Regions from separate parts of the Pseudomonas sp. AK181 genome, predicted to be linked through region 2. Evidence: predicted binding sites of a transcription regulator. Region 2 holds the regulator's gene; each other region holds the start of a gene.

Region 1 (4,917 bases), 3.0 Mb from region 2:
ACAGGATTCGCAGCATCGTCAGGCTCCTGTCAGCGCAGCGCTTGGCGGTTGGCGTCATCGGCCAGGGCATGCAGGTGGAAGCTGCGGGCGTAGCCAGCGGGGTCGCTGCCGTCCCAGGTCTTGCCGTCGAGCAACTGGCTGCGGCGCATGTCCGAGTCGCCTGGGGTAATGCCCAGCGTCTCGGCCGCCTGGCGGTACAGCGCCAGTTGCTGCACCTGCCGGGCGATGCCCAGGTAGTCCGGGTCTTCACGCAGCAAGCCCCAGCGCCGGAACTGGGTCATAAACCACATGCCGTCGCTGAGGTAAGGCAGGTTCACCTCGCCGTCGGCGAAAAAGCGCAGCGCATGGGAATCCTGCCACTGGTTGCCCAGGCCATCCTCATAGTGCCCCAGCAAGCGCGGTTCGATGCAGGCCACAGGCGCATCGAGGTATTCAGGGGCACTGAGCAACTGGGCGGTAGAGCGGCGGTTTTCACGGCTCTGCTCGATAAACCGGCTGGCCTCCAGGATCGCCATGACCAGCACGCGTGCGGTATTGGGGTACGCGTCAACGAAGGCTTGGGTGCAGCCCAGGACTTTTTCCGGGTGGTCCGGCCAGATCGCCTGGCTGGTCGCCAGGGTGAAGCCCTGGTTCTGTTGCACTGCGCTGGCGCACCAGGGTTCGCCCACGCAAAGGCCGTCGATACGTCCGGCTTGCAGGTGCGCGACCATTTGTGGCGGCGGCACTACTACGCTGTTCACATCCTGCAAGGGATGAATGCCTTGGCTCGCCAGCCAGTAATACAACCACATGGCGTGGGTGCCGGTGGGAAACGTCTGGGCGAAGGTCAGTTTTGTCCGGCTTTGGTGCACGTGGCGTTTCAATGCTTCAGGAGTGATCACCCCTTGCTGTTGCAGGCCATGGGACAGGTTGATGCCCTGGCCATTCTGGTTCAGCCCCATCAGCACCGCCATGGGGCTGGGGGCGACGCCGCCGATGCCCAGGTGCACGGCATAGATCAGCCCGTAGAGACTGTGGGCAGCGTCCAGTTCACCGCTGACCAGCTTGTCGCGCAGGTTGGCCCAGGACGCTTGGCGCTTGAGGTTGAGTGTGAGGCCAAAGGGTTGGGCGAAGCCCTGGGTGGCGGCGACCACCAGCGAGGCGCAATCGGTCAGGGCCATGAACCCAAGGTCCAGGCTGCTCTTTTCCGGGGCATCGCTGCCGTTTACCCAAGCCAGCGGATCGTTCATCAATACCTGCCTTTTTCTGAAAAAAAAGCGCCGTTTCCCAGGTTGGCGTATAGGCCATTGCAGGGGAACGACGCCTTTGTCCGTAGGCCCGTGCCGCCGTTGGTGCGAGCCTGATCCAGAGTGCAAAGCAAGGCACATGCCATGGGCAGGAGGTCGCAGTTGGCCGTCAACTTTCCATCATGATTGATCCTCGTGCGCCTCGCAGTATGGCCGCTTCTTCAGGCCAGACCGCCAGGCATACCCACGGTGCACGCTGATTACCTCGCAACCCTCAATTGTCGCTGGCTGTTCAGCGCGCTGCTGTGCGCCGCGCTGTTGCTGGGCAGTCGTACGGCGTGTGGCGAGGTGTTGCAGCTCTACGCTGCCGACGACACGAGAAGCTCGGCGGTGGTGCTGCGGCATATTTCCGTCAGTAGGCTGCGCGGCATCATGCGCGGTGCGGGGCTGGATGAGCCGCGCTACCCACTGCGTGAACACGGCGGGCGTACGTTCTATGTAACCGGCCCTTCCAGCTATGTCGACCAGGTGTTGCGTCTCGCCCAACGGATGGACCGCCCCCCTCGCAAGGTGCCAGAGCGCGCCCCGGTATTCGGCGTGGTGAAAGTGATCAATGTCCTCGTGGACGATCACCTGCAGGGCGCGGGAGCCAACAAGGTCCAGGTACCGGGCATGGCCTCCATGCTCGAAGCTCGGCTATCCCAGGCGCAGAAGGACCAACGGGCCGACGGCCGTCTTGTGTTGATGGCTTATCCGGATACCAACAGTCTGTTGATCAAGGGCCCACCCGCCCAAGTGAAGGTTATCGAAAAACTGGTGGCCGAGCTGGATGTCGCCCAGGCGCTGGATGACGCCTCGCCAGGGCAGGCTGGCGTAGATGGCGACGGACTGCCCTGGATTGGCCCACCTCAGTTGAGCGCCGCGCAACACGAGCGTGTGCGACGTGCGTTCCTGGGAGCGGACCCTGAGTTTTCCCCCTGAATAAGGCGTTTGTCCATGCACCTGGAAATATTGCTGCAGGAGCAACTGATCAGCCGCAAGCGTTTGGCCGCATTCGCACCGGGGAAGGTGCTGCCCTTGGACCCAGGCGTCACTCGCTGTGTGGAGGTGCGGGTCAATGGACAACTGATGGCAGTGGGAGAGTTGGTGCAGTTGGAGGATCGGCTAGGGGTTGAATTGCAGGAGACGTTTCAGGAGTGGTTGCCGCGATAAGGGGGCGTTAGCGAATTGTCTGACCGGCAGTGGCCAAAAAAAGGCGAATGAATGGGTTTTTTCCTAACGCGGGTCTTCGAGACGGTTTTTTATAGTCGTGCCCATGGCAGATGAGCTGGTCACACAATAAGGATTTGAATGTCAGTAGTCGACTACAGAGGTGCGTATGGCCGTCGTGACGGATGAAACGACGACGTCCCTGGTTTTCGCGCGTTGGACCTTGCATGGCGACGGCCGGTTGACGGGCGTGGAGGCGGATATTCAGTTGCCTCCCAAGGAGGGGCACGTGCTGCGGTTGCTGCTGGCCTCCGGTGGTGCGCTGATGACCAAGGACCGTTTGCTGGAACTGGCCTGGCCTCGGGGCGAAGTGGCCGAAGAGTCACTCACGCGGTGTATTTATTCCCTGCGCAAGCACTTGAGAGCCGACAAAGGCTTTATCAAGACGATTTATGGCAAGGGCTATCGCTTTACCTGCCCGGTGCGCACAGGTGATCAACCCAGGGCAGTGGCACACGTGTGCGCCATCTGTGGTCAGGCCAGCAATGTCCAGGGTTAAGGCATGGGGCAAAGGCCTGGTGCTCGGGGTATTGATGGGCAGCAGCCAGGCCTGGGCCTTTTGCTGGGAAGAGGCGGCCAGCCGCTACGACCTTGAGCCGGAGTTGCTGCAAGCTATCGCCTCGGTCGAATCGGGTTACCGGGCGCAAGCGATGAACTACACCAACCGCAATGGCACGCGGGATATCGGCTTGATGCAAATCAACAGCATCCACTTGCCGCGCTTGCTCAAGCAGGGCATTACCGAAGAACGGCTTTTGAGCGAGCCTTGCCTGTCGGTGGAGGTAGGCGCCTCGATTCTTGCCGAATTCATCCAGCGTTTTGGCTACAACTGGACGGCAGTGGGGGCTTACAACGTGGGGCCGGGGCCCGGGCTACAGCGTGAGGCATTGCGTCTGCGCTACGCCGAAAGGATCTGGGTGCGTTATGAGGCGTTGACGGCGCAACGTCAATGAGATCAGGTGGCACGCCTCGCATGCAGGCCGCCACCCTGGCTATAATCACCGCCACCTTTTGTCGCCATCCGAGTCTAGCCCGCCCATGTATACCCTGGCCCGCCAGCTGTTGTTCAAACTCTCTCCGGAAACCTCCCACGATCTGTCCCTGGACCTGATCGGTGCTGGTGGCCGCCTGGGGCTCAATGGCCTGGTATGCAAGGCACCGGCGAAAGTACCGGTGTCCGTGATGGGGCTGAACTTCCCCAACCCGGTCGGGCTGGCAGCCGGCCTGGACAAGAACGGCGCGGCCATCGACGGGTTTGCGCAGTTGGGTTTCGGCTTTGTCGAAATCGGTACCGTGACGCCGCGGCCGCAACCGGGCAACCCCAAGCCGCGTATTTTCCGCCTGCCGGAAGCGGAGGCGATCATCAATCGCATGGGCTTCAACAACCTCGGGGTCGACCATCTGCTGTCGCGGGTTCAGGCGGCGAAGTACACCGGCATCCTGGGTATCAACATCGGCAAGAACTTTGACACGCCGGTGGAGCGTGCGGTGGATGACTACCTGATTTGCCTGGACAAGGTCTACGCCCACGCCAGCTATGTCACCGTCAACGTCAGCTCGCCCAACACCCCGGGCCTGCGCAGCCTGCAATTTGGTGATTCCCTCAAGCAGCTGCTCGAAGCCTTGCGCCAGCGCCAGGAAGACTTGGCCGTGCGTCATGGCAAGCGTGTGCCGCTGGCTATCAAGATCGCGCCGGACATGAGCGATGAAGAAACCGTACTGGTGGCCCAGGCCCTGGTGGATTCAGGGATGGATGCGGTGATTGCGACCAACACCACCCTCAGCCGCGTGGGCGTCGAAGGCCTGGCTCATGGTGACGAGGCGGGCGGCCTGTCGGGCGCGCCGGTGCGTGACAAGAGCACGCATATCGTCAAGGTGCTGGCAGCCGAGTTGGCCGGGCGTTTGCCGATCATCGCGGTGGGCGGTATCACCGAAGGCAAGCACGCGGCTGAGAAGATCGCAGCTGGCGCCAGCCTGGTGCAGTTGTACTCCGGTTTTATCTACAAAGGCCCGGCGCTGATTCGCCAGTCGGTGGATGCCATCGCTGCCTTGCGCTGAGCAGGCAATAAAAAGGGCTCCATGAAGGAGCCCCTGGGCCGAAGCCCGCCGCCCGGATGGGGCGCGCGTGGTTAAGTCGTTACAGATTCAAAGATGTGTGTGTCGCAATTAAATCCCCTGATTAGCCGACGGCGTGAAGTTCGTTGAGTCTGTGGATGCCCGCAGTGCCAGTCATACCGTCCCAGTTGTCGCCGCGTCCTTCTCGCCAGCCGTTGATCCAGGCTTGGCGTACCGACGGTAGAGTAAATGGGCAAAGCTCACGGGATTTTCCATGAACGCCATATTGATATCCGCGTAAAAATGCTCTTTCCAACGGATCACGCTTAAGTCTTCTCATAGGGTGTTTCCCTCACTTGTTGACTGT
Region 2 (4,917 bases):
GCGGTCGAGCTTGTCGTAGAGCGAGTCGATTGCCGCGTACATGTCTTCATGTTCCGCATTGGCGACGAGCTTGGCATTCGGTACGTGCAGGGTGGCCTCGATTTTCTGCTTGAGCTTATCGACCTCCATGATGACCTGCACGTTGGTGATCTTGTCAAAATGCCCCGCAAGCTTGTTCAGCTTGCTCTCGGTGTATTCACGCAGGGGCTTGGTGACTTCCAGCTGGTGTCCACTGATGTTGACTTGCATACAGCTTCTCCTTCGTTGCCAGTGCATAAAGCGGTGGGCAGGAATACCCACCACTGGAACGCTGTGGCCCGCCCGTCACATCAACCGCTTACGCTCGCTGGAAGGCGCGATCCCAAGGGACTCGCGGTACTTGGCGACGGTTCGACGGGCGACCTGAATGCCTTGTGCCTCCAGTAAACCAGCGATCTTGCTGTCACTCAACGGCTTTTTCTGATTTTCCGCGGCAACCAGTTTTTTGATGATCGCGCGGATCGCCGTGGACGAGCATTCGCCGCCTTCGGAGGTGCTGACGTGGCTGGAGAAAAAGTATTTCAGCTCATAAATACCCCGTGGGGTATGCATGAATTTCTGCGTGGTGACCCGGGAAATCGTCGATTCATGCATGCCAACGGCTTCGGCGATGTCGTGCAGCACCAGAGGCTTCATGGCCTCGTCGCCGTATTCCAGGAAACCGCGCTGGTGTTCGACGATCTGGGTCGCGACTTTCATCAGGGTTTCGTTGCGGCTTTGCAGGCTCTTGATGAACCACCGCGCTTCCTGCAACTGGTTGCGCATGAAGGTGTTGTCGGCGCTGGTGTCAGCGCGGCGCACAAAACCTGCGTACTGCGGGTTGACCCGCAGGCGCGGTACCGACTCCTGGTTCAGCTCCACCAGCCAGCGTTCGTTGTCCTTGCGCACGATGACGTCGGGGACCACGTATTCGGCTTCGCTGGATTCGATCTGCGAGCCCGGACGCGGGTTGAGGCTTTGCACCAGCTCGATGACCTGGCGCAAGTCATCTTCCTTGAGCTTCATGCGGCGCATCAGTTGGCTGTAGTCGCGACTGCCCAACAGGTCGATGTAGTCACTGACCAGGCGTTGCGCTTCGGTGAGCCATGGCGTCTTGGCGGGCAGTTGGCGCAGTTGCAGCAACAGGCACTCGCTGAGCGTGCGGGCACCGATGCCGGCGGGCTCGAATTGCTGGATGCGGTGCAGGACGGCTTCGATTTCGTCCAGTTCGATGTCCAGTTCCGGGTCGAAGGCCTCGAGGATCTCATCGAGGGTTTCGTCCAGGTAGCCCTGGTTGTTGATGCAGTCGATCAGGGTGACCGCGATCAGGCGATCGGTATCGGACATCGGCGCCAGGTTCAGTTGCCACAACAAGTGGCTCTGCAGGCTCTCGCCCACCGACGTACGGGTGGTGAAGTCCCACTCGTCATCATCGTTGCTCGGCAGGCTGCTGGCGCTGGTCTGGTAGACGTCTTCCCACGCGGTGTCCACGGGAAGCTCGTTGGGAATGCGTTCGTTCCAGTCGCCTTCTTCCAGGTTGTCCACCGTCGGGGCGGTTTCCTGATAGGAAGGTTCCTGCACGTCGGGGTTGGGTTTTTGCTCGATGTTGTCGGCCAGCGGATCTGCGTTGTCGAAGTCGTCGCCTTCTTCCTGGCGTTCGAGCATCGGATTGGACTCCAGGGCCTCCTGGATTTCCTGTTGCAGGTCCAGGGTCGACAATTGGAGCAGGCGGATGGCCTGTTGCAGCTGCGGTGTCATCGTCAGCTGCTGGCCCATTCTCAGGACTAGCGATGGTTTCATGGCAGGGGCTTAACACCTTATTCGCCGGCGCAATGCGCCATCCACGACAGGGCGCGTGAGCGCCAAACATAAGCAAATTATATGCCTGATCTCGGGGCCTTTGCCTAGAGCGCGGTAACAATAAAAAAACCGAGGTTTCTATTGACTCCCGCGCGCTCCAGGGAAAAGCGCGATACCCCTGTGTTTACAGGCGGAACTCGTGACCCAGGTACACTTCCTTCACCAGCTCGTTAGCCAGAATCGTCTCGGCATCGCCTTCGGCAATCAGCTGACCATCGTTGACGATATAAGCGGTTTCGCAGATATCGAGGGTCTCGCGCACGTTGTGGTCGGTGATCAGCACCCCAATGCCCTTGGCCTTGAGGTGATGGATGATCTGCTTGATGTCACCCACCGAAATCGGGTCGACACCGGCGAAGGGTTCATCCAGCAGGATGAATTTCGGCGCGGTTGCCAGGGCGCGAGCGATTTCCACGCGGCGACGCTCACCACCGGACAAGCTCATGCCGAGGTTGTCGCGAATATGGTTGATGTGGAATTCCTGCAACAGGCTTTCCAGCTCCTGGCGGCGGCCATCGCGATCGAGTTCCTTGCGGGTCTCGAGGATCGCCATGATGTTGTCGGCTACCGACAGTTTGCGGAAGATCGACGCTTCCTGGGGAAGATAGCCGATACCTGCCCGTGCACGACCGTGCATGGGTTGGTGGCTGACGTCCAGGTCGTCGATCAATACGCGACCCTGGTCTGCCTGGACCAGCCCGACGATCATATAGAAGCAGGTGGTTTTGCCGGCGCCGTTAGGGCCGAGCAAACCGACGATCTGGCCGCTGTCGATCGACAGGCTGACATCGCGTACCACCTGGCGGCTTTTATAGGCTTTGGCCAGGTGCTGGGCTTTCAGGGTTGCCATTACTCGGCCTTCTTCTTCGGCTGGATAACCATGTCGATGCGTGGGCGCGGTGCGGTGACCTTGTTGCCGTTGGCGCGACCGGCGTTGGCGATCTGCTTGACGGTGTCATAGGTGATTTTTTCACCTTCGGTCGAGTTGCCGTCGGGGCTAAGTACCTTGGCCTGGTCGATCAGTACGATACGATTCTGCTGGGCGTGATACTGGATGGTCTTACCGTAGCCCTTCATCGGGCCGGTGTCGGTGGCGGACTGCTTCTGCTCGAAATAAGCCAGGTTGCCCACCGATGTCACCACGTCAATGTCGCCTGCCTGGGTGCGCGTCAGGGTCACCGTGTTGCCGGTGATCTTCATCGAGCCCTGGGTGATGATCACGCCGCCGGTATAGGTGGCGACACCTTTCTTGTCATCGAGCTGTGCATCGTCAGCCGAAATATGGATCGGTTGCTGGCTATCGTTCGGCAGAGCCCAGGCGCTCACGCTTCCCAGTGCTGCGCCCAGACCGAGCAAAATAGGGAGGGTTTTAACGAGCCTCATACTGTCCTCTTACGTTCGATAGCAGGTGTATCCTGCTTTCTTTCAAATACGCTTTCATTCCCTTGCCAGTCGATACACCGCCAGCGCCGTCGATTCTAACGTCTTGCTCGGTCTGCGCATATTGCTTCTGTGGGAATACGGTCATGCGACTGCTGGTAATGATGGTGTCACGGTTCTGCGCGTCTGTACGTGCGACGCGAACCGAGTCGATCAGTTCAACTTCGGTGCCGTCCGAGTTCACTTCGCCACGCTTGCTGGTCACGTGCCAGGGAAATTCGGTGCCGCGATACAGGTTCAGGTCCGGATTGGTCAGCAGGCTGACGTCGGCTACCTTCAAGTGCTCGACCTTGTCCGACGTCAATTCATACTGCACCTTGCCGTCGGGCAGGTACTGAATGCTGTAGGCATTGGTGGCGTAATAGTCGATTAGGCCTTCGTCAACCTGCGCAACAGGCTTGTCGAGAAAGCGCTCCGGGCTGATATTCCAGTAGCCCACCGCCAGGAGCAGCGCGGCGATGACCCCGAATAACAGGAAGTTGCGAATCTTTTTGCTCAGCATATAACGCTCTATAGGTAGGCGGCGTGGGCCGCTTCAAGACTGCCCTGGGCACGCAGGATCAACTCGCAGAACTCGCGGGCGGCACCTTCGCCGCCACGGGCGGTGGTGATGCCATGGGCGTGTTCGCGCACAAACGTTGCGGCATTCGCGACGGCCATGCCCAGGCCCACCCGGCGAATCACCGGCAGGTCTGGCAGGTCGTCGCCCAGATAGGCGACCTGTTCATAGCTTAGGTTGAGTTGGCCAAGAAGCTCGTCCAGTACCACCAGTTTATCCTCGCGGCCCTGATACAGGTGAGGAATACCGAGGTTTTGTGCGCGGCGTTCCACAACCGGTGTTTTTCGACCGCTGATAATTGCGGTTTGCACGCCCGCTGCCATCAGCATCTTGATGCCTTGGCCGTCGAGGGTGTTGAAGGTCTTGAATTCGCTGCCGTCTTCGAGGAAGTACAGGCGGCCATCCGTCAGCACGCCGTCAACGTCGAAAATCGCCAGTTTGATGTTCTTACCGCGTTGCATCAGGTCGCTGGTCATTTACATCACTCCTGCGCGCAGCAAGTCGCCAAGGTTAAGGGCCCCGATCGGCCGATCATCGTGGTCGACCACTATAAGAGCGCCTATCCGGTGGTCTTCCATGATTTTCAACGCTTCGGCCGCGAGCATTTCGGCGCGGGCGGTCTTGCCGTGAGGGGTCATCACGGCGTCGATGGTGGCGGTATGGATATCAATGGTGCGGTCCAGGGTACGACGCAGGTCGCCGTCGGTGAATATCCCGGCCAGCCGGCCATCGGTCTCGACGATGGCGGTCATGCCCAAGCCCTTGCGGGTCATTTCCATCAGCGCATCCCGCAAAAGGGTACCGCGTGGAACGCTCGGCAATTCTGTGCCGCTGTGCATCACATTTTCCACTTTCAGCAACAGGCGACGGCCCAGTGCACCACCGGGATGGGAAAACGCGAAGTCTTCAGCGGTAAACCCGCGAGCCTCCAGCAGTGCCACCGCCAGGGCATCACCCATCACCAGTGCGGCGGTGGTGGAGGAGGTGGGCGCCAGGTTCAGCGGGCAGGCCTCGTGGGCCACGTGCACGTTCAGGTTGAC
Region 3 (4,917 bases), 2.8 Mb from region 2:
TCGGTTTCCGGAAACCATTCCTTCATCAGGCGCCGCAGCATCTCCAGCCACGAGACGTCCGCCTTCGCGATCAACTCCTGCATGATCTCTTTGAATTTTTCGTCACCTAGCTCTTGGCGCTTCTCGTTCAACTGGTCACGAAGGTATTGGACGGTCTGGCTCTTGGATGTTTTCTCGGCATCCCTCAGTTGATCGAGCAGTTGCCTGACCGACTCAGCATCAGAGGACTTGCCTCCCCCGGGTTCATCCGACTGACTTTTGCGTCCGTATACACCGGCACTGAAATCACTCGGGACAAACCGATGGCTGCCTGCTGGTACCCCTTCCCACTGCTTGTACATCGCCATGCCTCTCTCCCGCTGGTCGATGGGCGACAGGCGCCCGTGCCCCGTACGTGGCGCAATGGGCGCTGGGCGTTCCAGCAGCAAGGCGAGATGAAACAGGCGGTAAACTATTAACGCGCGCACACAAAAAAGGCCCCTCGATCGAGGGGCCTTTTTGTGTGCGGGTATTAGCGCGGTGGCATCAGGTCATCTGAATGATGGTCTGCATGATGGTGCTTTGAGTGGAGATGGTCTTGGCGTTCGCCTGGTAGTTGCTCTGGGCCTTGATCAGGTCAACCAGCTCGCTGGTCAGGTTGACGTTGGAGTTCTCCAGGGAGTTGGCCACGATCGAACCCAGGGTACCGGCTTGCGGGTTGTCATAACCCGGCTGGCCCGAGGCGAAGGTCTCTTTCCAGGTGGTCGCACCGGCTGGCTGCAGGCCCTGCTCGTTGTTGAAGCTGGCCAGGGAGATCTGGCCGATGGCCTTGCTCTGCTGGTTGCTGAAAGTGGCGAAGAGGACGCCGCTGCCGTCGATCTTCAGGCCGGTGATCTGGCCGGTGGCATAGCCATCGGTGACCGGAGGGTTACGGTAGGTGGCCGAGTTGTACTGGGTAATGTTGGCCATGTTGATGGCGATACCACCCGGGTTGGCATCCGCACCGTTAGCCTTCCATACGCCGTCAGTTACCTTGCCGGGAACCCAACCGGCAACGGTCAGGGTCTTGTCGGACACACCATTGGTGACGACGGTAGTCAGATTGCCAGCGCCGTCAAAGGTCAATGTCGACGGCACAGGTGGCGTCGAAGGGGTGCCGGTCGGGGCCGAACCATCGGGGTTGCGACCGTCAATCAGGGTATAGGCATTCCACTTGTTGCCGTCGGTTTTCACCAGGTACTGCACCATCGGGTGCGCGTTACCTTGGGAGTCGTACAAGGTGGTGCTGTACTGGGTAGTGAAGGTTTCTGTCTTGGTTGGATCAAACGGCTTGGCCGCCTGGTCGATCACCGGCTCCGAGGAGTTCAGGTTGCTGGTGGAGTCGACCTTGGTGGACGCTTTGGGTGGCAGGTTCGCCAGGTTCAGTTGCAGGTCGACCAAGCCACCCTTGCTGATCTTGCCATTATCGTCCGCGGCATACCCTTGCAAGCGGGAAGTGCCGGTGTTGTTGGTGATGTAGCCGTCCTTGTCCGCACGGAAAGCGCCGCTACGGGTGTACTCCAGCGAACCGTCGCTGCCCTTCTGTACGAAGAAGCCACCGCCCTGGATCGCCATGTCGAGGATGCCGCCGCTGCCGTTGACGTCGCCCTGGGTGAACTGCTGGGACACCGCCGCCAGGTTCACACCGTTGCCGATGCTGTTCTGGCCAGTGCCCAGCTTGGAAGCCGCGTAGATATCGGCGAATTCCGCACGGGATGACTTGAAGCCAGTGGTCGCGACGTTGGCGATGTTGTTGCCGGTCACGTCCAGTTGTTTGTTGGCCGCATAGAGGCCGCTAAGGCCGATATTAAAAGACATGTTTCTCTCCCTCTGCCGTATTTAGCCGGCTCTATGTACCGATAGTCTGAATTTGCGACAGCTTGACGCTGCCCATGCCGCCTGCAAGGTTGAGCAGCATTTCGCCGCCGGTCTTGCTCAGGGTCACGCTGGTGACCGTGGCGGGCAGCGAAGTGGTCAAGGCCACTGCGTCGCCTTTGTCGTTCTTGGTGGTGGCATTGAAGGTGTAGGTGCCAGCTGGGGCAACCTCGCCCTTGTCGTTCTTGCCATCCCAGATAAAGCTCTGGGCACCGGCACTCTGGGCACCCATGTCAACGGTGCGCACCACATTGCCGTCTTTGTCGGTGATCTTGACGGAGACATTGCCCACCGCCGCGGTCACATCCACCGAACCGGTCATGCTCTTGCTGGTATCCACCATGGCCTTGTCGGTCTGGATGATGATCGAGCGCCCCACCAGCGACGAAGCCTGCAGCGCCTGCGACGAGCTGAAGTTGCTGGAGATGTTGTTCACCGAGTCGTTCAGGGTGTTGATGCCTTCCAGGCTGCTGAACTGTGCAAGCTGCGCGACGAACGCGCCGTTGTCCTGGGGCGACAGCGGGTTCTGGTTTTTCAGCTGGGTGACGAGCAGTTGCAGGAACGCATCCTTGCCCAGCGACTGATTGCCCGTCGCCGTCTTGGAAGCGTCGCTGACGCTGCTGTTGTTCGTCGCGGTCTTGACCTTGGAATTGAAAAGGTCCTGAACCGCCGTGTTGTTTGACGTATCAACGATGGCCATTATTTGGCGCCCCTTATCACTGACCCAGGGTCAGAACCTTCTGCATCATGGTTTTGGCGGTGTTCATCATTTCCGCGTTGGTCTGGAACGAGCGACTGGCGGAGATCATGTCAGCCATTTCCTCGACCACGTTGACGTTGGGGTAGTAGACGTAGCCCTTTTCGTTCGCGGCCGGGTGGTTGGGCTCGTAACGGGCCTCCAGGTTGCTCTGGTCTTCGACCACGCCCAACACCTGCACACCGGAGCCGGCGGCGTCCTGGTTCTGGAACAACGAATCGCTGCCGCTTGCCTGCCCCCCCTGGAACATGGTGGCGAACACCGGGTGGCGGGCGCGATAAGTCTGGTCAATGCTCGAGGAGACGGTTTCGGCGTTGGCGATGTTACTGGCGACGGTGTTCAAACGCGTGGTCTGCGCGCTCATGCCACTGCCGGCAATATTGAAAACACTGGACAGGGACATGGCTTACTCTCCACGCAGGGCTGACATCAGCCCTTTGAATTTGCTGTTGAGCAGGGTGAAGCTGGCCTGGAAGTTCACCGAGTTTTCGGCGTAGTTCGATTGCTCCAGCTGGGCGTCGACGGTGTTCTGGTCGATCGACGGCTGCATCGGTGTGCGATACAGCAGCGACTCGTCACCCTTGCTCAGGCCTTGCGCTTCAATATGACGGCTGTTGGTCATATTCAAGGCGAAGGTGCCGTTCTTGGTCTTGTCCTGTTGTGCGGCGAGCACAGCGGAGAAGTCCAAGTCCCGAGCCTTGTAGTTCGGGGTGTCGGCGTTGGCAATGTTGTTAGCCAGGACTTCGGCACGCTGGGCGCGGAAGCCCAGGGCTTGTTCGTGGATACCGAGCGCTTTATCGAAGCTGATGCTCATGGCGGAAACCTTTAGGCTGACCTGCTGTTCGTTAGCAGGGTTATAGCAAGGTGCATGCCAATCTTGCGGGAGCCCGTATATCAAGGGTTTCGAGGGGAGTTGCCGGTGGCTCTGCCAGAAAAGCGGCAAGCGATTTCCGCGTAGTGCCAGTAAAGCGGCAATCGGCAGTTGCCGCTTTACGCCAGCTTGCCGAGAAAACAAATGTGGGAGCTGGCTTGCCTGCGATGGCGGAGTACCTGCCGACCTATTCATCGACTGACACACCGCCATCGCGGGCAAGCCCGGCTCCCACAGTTCTATTGCCTACACCAAGGCTTACTTGGCCTGGTAGATGATCCCCGGGCTGCATTGCACCATCTGGAAGTGATCCGGCAGCCCATTGAGCGCCTCGGAAGCACCGAGGAACAAATAACCTCTACGCTTGAGCGTGCCATGGATACGCAACAGGATGTCTTTCTTCACTTCAGCCGAGAAATAGATCAGCACGTTGCGGCAGAACACCATGTCGAACTTGCCCAGGCTGGCGTAGCTGTCGAGCAGGTTGAACGAGCGAAATTCGACGCGGTTCTTGATCGGCGCCTTGATCGCCCAACGCCCTGCCCCTTTGGGATCGAAGTAGCGTTGCAGGCGTTCCTGGGACAACCCTCGGCCCAGCGCCAGGCTGTCGTACTCACCGGTCTTGCAGTTGGTGAGCATGGTGCCGGACAAATCCGTGGCCACAATTTGCGCGCCGGCTTTCAACTGGCCCATGTTGGTCCGCTCGAACTCATCGATGGACATCGAGATCGAGTACGGCTCCTGCCCCGAAGAACAGGCCGCCGACCAGATACGCAGGCGCTGGCCCGGGCTGGCCTTGATGGCTTCGGGCAACACTTTGTTCTTGAGCACTTCAAAGGGATAGGTATCGCGAAACCATAAGGTTTCGTTGGTGGTCATGGCATCGACCACCATTTCCTTGAGCCCACTGCGCGGCTGACCCTGGATCCGCTGGACCAACTCACCCAGGGATTTGATGCCCTGCTGTTCCATCAGCTTGTTGAGGCGGCTGGATACCAGGTACTGCTTGTTTTCACCGAGCAATATGCCACAGGCTTTTTCCAGGAAGACCCGGAACTGTTCGAAATCCAAATTACCCGTAGACAATGATGCCGCCTCTTAAATCGTGTGACCGCCAGGGGACATCCCCTAGCCGTGATCTGCTGCCTTGATCCGGTCGACTACCCGGGATGCGAGGTCATCAGGACGGAATTTGGCCAGGAAGTCATCCGCACCGACCTTCTTGACCATTGCCTGATTGAATACCCCCGACAACGAAGTATGCAGGATGATATGCAATTTTTGCATGCGTGGATCGTTACGTATCTCGGCCGTGAGTGTGTAGCCGTCCATTTCCGGCATCTCGATGTCAGAGATCATCATCAAGAATTCTTCTTCGGGCTTCTTGCCTTCGTCC

Evidence for each region. Region 2 encodes sigma-54, which starts transcription at its own class of promoters, with help from an activator protein. Its sites were predicted from a motif close to ANTGGCATNNANNTTGCTNT; they were not measured.
Region 1: a site for sigma-54 is predicted at 1,354-1,373, ahead of V8689_RS20950 (CmpA/NrtA family ABC transporter substrate-binding protein). Genes of this name have one in related genera too.
Region 3: a site for sigma-54 is predicted at 3,507-3,526, ahead of flgB (flagellar basal body rod protein FlgB). Genes of this name have one in related genera too.

What each region holds. Positions count from the first base shown of each region.
Region 1 covers NZ_CP146348.1:4,593,783-4,598,699, reverse strand. The annotation lists gene V8689_RS20955 (ANTAR domain-containing response regulator) at 1-16, opposite strand, end outside; gene V8689_RS20950 (CmpA/NrtA family ABC transporter substrate-binding protein) at 30-1,229, opposite strand; gene V8689_RS20945 (secretin N-terminal domain-containing protein) at 1,476-2,207, shown strand; gene V8689_RS20940 (FliM/FliN family flagellar motor switch protein) at 2,223-2,438, shown strand; gene V8689_RS20935 (winged helix-turn-helix domain-containing protein) at 2,605-2,994, shown strand; gene V8689_RS20930 (transglycosylase SLT domain-containing protein) at 2,981-3,448, shown strand; gene V8689_RS20925 (quinone-dependent dihydroorotate dehydrogenase) at 3,534-4,553, shown strand; gene rmf (ribosome modulation factor) at 4,675-4,890, opposite strand.
Region 2 covers NZ_CP146348.1:997,383-1,002,299, forward strand. The annotation lists gene hpf (ribosome hibernation-promoting factor, HPF/YfiA family) at 1-249, opposite strand, end outside; gene V8689_RS04800 (RNA polymerase factor sigma-54) at 325-1,818, opposite strand; gene lptB (LPS export ABC transporter ATP-binding protein) at 2,003-2,728, opposite strand; gene lptA (lipopolysaccharide transport periplasmic protein LptA) at 2,728-3,261, opposite strand; gene lptC (LPS export ABC transporter periplasmic protein LptC) at 3,248-3,820, opposite strand; gene V8689_RS04820 (KdsC family phosphatase) at 3,829-4,353, opposite strand; gene V8689_RS04825 (KpsF/GutQ family sugar-phosphate isomerase) at 4,354-4,917, opposite strand, start outside.
Region 3 covers NZ_CP146348.1:4,732,833-4,737,749, forward strand. The annotation lists gene V8689_RS21585 (hypothetical protein) at 1-347, opposite strand, end outside; gene flgE (flagellar hook protein FlgE) at 526-1,836, opposite strand; gene flgD (flagellar hook assembly protein FlgD) at 1,868-2,593, opposite strand; gene flgC (flagellar basal body rod protein FlgC) at 2,610-3,053, opposite strand; gene flgB (flagellar basal body rod protein FlgB) at 3,057-3,464, opposite strand; gene cheR (protein-glutamate O-methyltransferase CheR) at 3,780-4,607, opposite strand; gene V8689_RS21615 (chemotaxis protein CheV) at 4,650-4,917, opposite strand, start outside.